Teredinibacter turnerae T7901: one gene and its partner. The protein of the gene in region 2 interacts with the protein of the main gene of each other region in a pairwise test. Links are inferred from orthologs where the notes say so. Each region holds a gene or a part of one and is shown on either strand. Other genes may lie near its edges.

Region 1 (2,888 bases), 1.2 Mb from region 2 along the record:
TAGCCGATTTGAAGTTCTCTTCCCCATCGCACTTAATGATAGAGCTTCAAACGATATCAATAATGTTAGTTTGCAACAGAATACTTACCCTGGCCAGGCTAACCCCAATACAACCTCGCTGGTATACGCTACAGAAATTCAATGTCTGAGCATCGATTCAGACTCTCGCATGCCGTTATATTTACGACCTGACGAAGATCACTACCACGCTGAAAGCCAATCAAAAGAAAGCCCTGAGCATACAATTCTGATTGTGGATGACTGTGCAGAAATGCGTGATTTTATTGGCCTGTGCCTGGGGCCACAGTTTAATTGTCTCTATGCTGAAGACGGCAAAGACGGGGTTCGACTCGCCTTACAGGAAATCCCAGACTTAATTATCACTGATCTGATGATGCCCACAACCGACGGTTATCAATTCGCCAAGATTCTGCGCGAAGAGTCCCTGACCTGCCATATTCCTATTGTTATGCTCACAGCCAAAGGCGAAGCTGAAGCGCGCCTGACAGCGTGGCAAACCAATATAGATGAATTTATCGAAAAACCTTTCTCTACTACCGAATTAGTTTTGCGTTGCAATAACCTGCTGAATATTCGCCAACTTTTAAGCAGTCATTTGCGAGATCATTTATCTAAGGGATCTACGGAAAAAGGCCGTAGCGAAATTCAAATTAATCCTTCAGATAAGCAATTCTTGCAAAAACTTCACGGCTTTCTTGAGCACAACTATATGGAAAACATTCGCGCACGGGAAATCAGTAGCGCGCTCTGCATCACTGAAAAGCAACTGCAGCGTAAAGTTAAAGCGCTCACTCACGAAACGGTACCAACTTTTGTTCGCAACTATCGGCTACAACGGGGAGCAGAACGTTTAGCCGCTGGCGAAAATATTACCCGTGTAGCACTAGATGTTGGTTTTTCTTCGCAGAATTATTTCAGTACCGCTTTCTCTGCCCGCTACGGATGCTCGCCAACGGAATACAGGAAAGCACAACAAGCCGCAGTTTAAAGATCATAAAATGCCTGCAATTTGCGCTTAAATTTACAGCCATTTTTTCATACGAAAGACTATGGCTAAAATTATAATGGTGATTAAACTCATGCCGGTCACCACCCAAAACGCGTTCGGATCTTCTACGCCAGGCATACCGCCGACATTAATCCCCATTAGGCCGGTAAAAAAGCCCAAAGGTAAAAATATCGCAGCCGCAACAGTAAGCACATAGGTTCTCTGATTCATCGCATCAGACATGCTGTTAACTAACTCTTCCTGTACAACACTCGCGCGCTCGCGTATTGCATCCAGGTCTTCAATATGACGAATAAGGCGGTCGTTAATATCGCGGAGAATGAGCGCAATGTTTTCATCCAACCAAGGCATACGGTCGAATACCAGGCGATTCATTGCTTCCCGCTGAGGCGCGAAGTAACGTCGCAACACCACACCTTGTAACCGCACACCCGCCAACTGGCGACGCACGCCATCTGTATCGCCAGACAACACCAGTTCCTCCAGCTCGAGCATTTTTTCCTCGAGTTGTTCCACCGTATCATTCATTCGCTCCACCAGGCGCTCGTTAAGCTCCAATAAAAACTCCGCAGCCGAGGTTGGCCCGCTACCCTCTTCAAGGCTATTAATAATATCGATGGTCGATAGCAGGCGGCGTCGATAAGTGGTAATAATGCGTTTCCCGTCAGTCCAAACGCGAATGGACACCATGTCCTCTGGATCTTCCCCCGGGTTGGTATTAACGCCACGCAGGGTCATTAACAATTTTTCACCGCGTGAGATCACCCTCGGTCGTGTGTTTTCACTTACCAAGCCTTCATACGCCAATTGGGAAATGCCCGCTTCCTCTGCCAGCCAGGCAAGAGCAGCCGGTTCCTCAAAATTCATATGCAGCCAGAGTATGCCCTGGTCCTGGCGCCACAAGTCCACTTCTGCGCTTGTTAAATGGCGAGCACCGCCATTGCCATCCAACAAAAGTGCATGAGAAAAGGTTTGTTCGGTAATCATTAGCAGCCACTATCCACGGGTTTTTTGCGAGGATAGCATATTCACGAGACGGGCTTTGGGGCTGGAAATTTGGGGCTGTCGAAGGGAAGCGACCAGCCCTTAGGTTGGGCCGGTCACTATGCTTAGTATTACAGTGCTGCGAGTGTTGCGCTGCTCACAGCTAGAACGCCATCAGTTTGTCGATTAAGTGCAACGGTTTGCTCGTAACCGGTCGCTGTTTCGCCAATGATCATGGTCGCAGAGGTAAAGCCTGCCGGAAAACTCAGCACCCACCGATCTTCGCCTACAGCTTGCAATCCGGGTACCTCGCCAACCAGATTCTCTATTCGGAGCGTGTAGGACGGTGTCAGGTTTGCCCAACGCAATATCGCTTCAATGGTGAGACGTTCGCCCGCGCCGATAAGCCGTGACTTGTCGCTCTCTTCGCTGCCACCCGATACCTCGGCAAACAACGTTGGGCTTACATCAAAAAACTCCTCGGCAAAGAAGTCACTGGAAACACTTTCGTCGCAAGCGGTGGAGTCTACGCAAATGCGATTGTCCACTAGGCTAAATGTTGCGTTGTTAATACCCTGGCGCTTGGGCGTGGCGTAGAAAACGCGGTATAAGCCCTCAATGGCTTTCGCTTCAGTAGTGGCAACCTCTGTAAATACCGCTTCCAATTCTTCCGCACTTTCGAAGCTGTTTACCGTAAGTACCTGTTCGCTACTCGCTGTAATAGCCTCCAGATTCTCGAGGTTAACGTTATTACCGACGGCAATTGCATACACTTTTTTACGTGTTCCAAAAAAGTTAGTTAGGTCGGCTTCAATATCTGCAGGAGAACGTGAATCAAAGTTGTGTTCGCCATCGGTGAGTAACACAGCGTAGC
Region 2 (3,054 bases):
AATGTCGGGCTTGTTGGTTGGCGATATTATTTTGCGCTTCGATGACCAGGAAATTTTGTCTTCCGGCGATTTGCCCCACGCCGTTGGAGCAACGCCGCCGGATACAGAAGTACCCGTATTGGTAATGCGCAAAGGTAAGCGCAAAACACTGGATGTTAAAGTCGGGCGTCTGTCCGGTCATGAGTCAGACGCGCCAGCTCAGGTGCTGGCCGATGGCAACGTAGTGACGGATCGGCTTGGCTTAGTGGTTGAACCGGTGGATGCCACCGTAGAGGAAAAGTGGCATTTAGTGGGCGGTGTCCTGGTTACTCAGGTTGATCCTCAAGGCGCGGCTGCGGATGCAGGCATCAGCCCCGGTGATGTGATTGCCCAACTGGGCTTCGAACAGATTGCGACTGTGGACGATTACACCCGCGTCATGAAGGCGCTGCCAGCGGACGACTTGGTCCCAATTCGCTTCTTCCGTGACGGAAGCCCCACCTTCCGCACAATCCGGATCGAATAATGCTTGCGCGCCTTATCTATGGCAGGTTTGGCGCATGGCTTAGGCTGAGCAATTACTGTAGACTTGCCGCCCTGAAATTTAACCTAACCCTCGCGAGTTGCAGCCACTAGTGTCAGACCTGAGTCATATTCGAAATTTCTCAATTATTGCCCACATTGACCATGGTAAGTCGACCCTTGCCGATCGGTTTATTCAGCATTGCGGAGGCCTTTCCGACCGGGAGATGGCTGAGCAGGTGCTCGATTCTATGGAACTGGAGCGCGAGCGTGGAATCACTATTAAAGCGCAGAGTGTGACGCTCAATTATCAAGCGCGCGACGGCAAAACCTACCAGCTCAATTTCATCGACACTCCCGGGCATGTGGACTTCTCTTACGAGGTTTCCCGTTCGCTTGCTGCCTGTGAGGGGGCGCTGCTGGTGGTGGACGCCGCACAAGGTGTGGAAGCTCAATCGGTAGCCAACTGCTACACCGCAATTGAGCAAGGCTTGGAAGTAATCCCTGTACTTAACAAGATGGATTTGCCGCAGGCCGAGCCAGATAAGGTGGCCCAGGAAGTGGAAGACATCATCGGTATAGACGCGACTGAGGCTGTGCGCTGCAGCGCCAAATCCGGTTTGGGTATTGAAGATGTGTTGGAAGCGCTGGTGAACGGGATTCCCGCGCCAGTCGGGGATATTGATGCGCCGCTACAAGCGCTGATTATCGATTCCTGGTTCGACAACTATCTCGGGGTGGTTTCGCTGGTGCGGGTCACGCAGGGCACTTTGAAGACCAAAGATAAAATCATATCTAAATCTATTGGTAAGGCCCATGTGGTTGATATGGTTGGGGTCTTCACGCCCAAACGCCATGTGACCGGTGTGCTGAGGGCCGGTGAAGTGGGCTTTGTCGTCGCTGGTATTAAGGAGATTTTGGGCGCCCCGGTGGGGGATACTATTACCCACTCGAACACCGCCGATGTGAAGGCGCTGCCCGGTTTCCAGAAAGTCAAACCGCAGGTATATGCGGGTTTGTTCCCGGTAAGCTCCGATGATTATGAATCCTTTCGTGAGGCGCTGGCCAAATTGACGCTGAACGACGCGTCGCTGTTTTACGAACCGGAAAGCTCCGATGCTTTGGGTTTCGGTTTTCGTTGTGGCTTCCTCGGCATGCTCCATATGGAGATTATCCAGGAGCGCCTGGAACGCGAATATGACCTCGATCTGATCACCACCGCGCCGACTGTAGTTTACGAAGTGGTGACCAGTGATGGGACTACCATCTATGTCGATAACCCCTCCAAGTTGCCGGATGTCGGGTTTATTGATGAGATGCGTGAGCCGATTTGTGAAGCCAATATTCTGGTTCCGTCCGATTACCTGGGTGCGGTTATTACGCTCTGTGTCGAGAAGCGCGGCATCCAGAAAAATCTGCAGTATGTCGGCAGTCAGGTGTCTGTTTCCTACGAACTTCCAATGAACGAAGTGGTCATGGATTTCTTCGACCGCCTTAAATCTGTGAGCCGCGGTTTCGCATCGCTCGATTACAATTTTGTTCGCTTTGAAGCTGCCAAACTGGTGCGTTTGGATGTGCTTATCAACTCAGAAAAGGTTGACGCGCTTGCGCTTATTGTTCACCGCGATAACGCCCCTTATAAAGGGCGAGCGCTGGCAGACAAAATGAAGGAGTTGATTCCGCGGCAAATGTTTGATGTCGCTATTCAAGCGGCGATTGGTGGCCAAATTGTTGCTCGAACTACAGTAAAAGCATTACGCAAAAACGTTACCGCGAAATGCTATGGCGGCGATGTAACGCGCAAGAAGAAGCTCTTGGAGAAACAGAAAGCCGGTAAAAAACGCATGAAGCAGGTTGGTCGCGTGGAAATTCCACAAGAGGCTTTTTTAGCAGTGCTGAAAGTCGACAGTTAAGCTGGGCCAAAAAATCAGGCTTTCTCGGCCGAGCTTTGTTGCTCTGTGCTGAGATAAAAAATATAAACAGTTACGACAGTCATCACAGCTAGCGGCGCGATCTGTCAAAAATACTTGCTGGCAAACCTGTAGAACGGGGACTCAATGGATATTAATTTACCGCTGATTTTAATGCTCTTAGTAGCCGGTACTGGGCTGGTTTGGCTTTACGATATCGCGTTTTTGCGCAAAGGGCGAAACGCCGCGATCGCTGCCGTTGAGGCGCAGTTCAGCCATTCCGGTGAAGGCGACACGAATGACCCTGGTTTTGTGCAGGCGCGAGCTGCTGTGGCTGCCGAGCCCGCTCTGGTGGAGTACTCAAAGTCGTTTTTCCCGGTGCTTTTTCTGGTGTTTGCCTTGCGTTCGTTTTTGATCGAACCCTTTCAAATCCCGTCTGAGTCCATGGTGCCAACTTTGCTGGTGGGTGACTTTATTGCGGTGAGCAAATTTTCTTACGGCGTTCGTATGCCGGTGTTTCGCAATAAACTGGTTCCTGTGGGGGAACCAAAGCGGGGCGAGGTGATGGTGTTCTTTCCCCCCCATAAAGATGTGTATTACATCAAGCGAGTGATCGGGCTTCCTGGCGACGAAATTCGCTATG

The links. Proteins that work in one complex are often made in the same cells at the same time.
Region 1: the proteins of lepA (region 2) and TERTU_RS00040 interact in binary tests that used the Escherichia coli proteins (3 or more experiments, as listed by UniProt). The link is inferred for Teredinibacter turnerae T7901 from one-to-one orthologs.

What each region holds. Positions count from the first base shown.
Region 1 is NC_012997.1:10,353-13,240, reverse strand. The notes cover bases 31-2,845. They hold TERTU_RS00040 (zinc transporter ZntB), read right to left. Parts: upstream 2,018-2,845; coding sequence 1,043-2,017; downstream 31-1,042. Other genes in these bases: TERTU_RS00035 (vWA domain-containing protein), read right to left, coding at 2,146-2,845; TERTU_RS00045 (hybrid sensor histidine kinase/response regulator transcription factor), read left to right, coding at 31-1,009. Also shown: more of TERTU_RS00045, read left to right, coding at 1-30; more of TERTU_RS00035, read right to left, coding at 2,846-2,888. UniProt on the Escherichia coli protein: Zinc transporter. Acts as a Zn(2+):proton symporter, which likely mediates zinc ion uptake. Purified ZntB reconstituted in liposomes also binds and transports Cd(2+), Ni(2+) and Co(2+).
Region 2 is NC_012997.1:1,240,102-1,243,155, forward strand. Bases 34-3,014 are described here. They hold lepA (translation elongation factor 4), read left to right. Parts: upstream 34-614; coding sequence 615-2,414; downstream 2,415-3,014. Other genes in these bases: TERTU_RS05270 (trypsin-like peptidase domain-containing protein), read left to right, coding at 34-505; lepB (signal peptidase I), read left to right, coding at 2,559-3,014. In the rest of the region: more of TERTU_RS05270, read left to right, coding at 1-33; more of lepB, read left to right, coding at 3,015-3,054. UniProt on the Escherichia coli protein: Required for accurate and efficient protein synthesis under certain stress conditions. May act as a fidelity factor of the translation reaction, by catalyzing a one-codon backward translocation of tRNAs on improperly translocated ribosomes.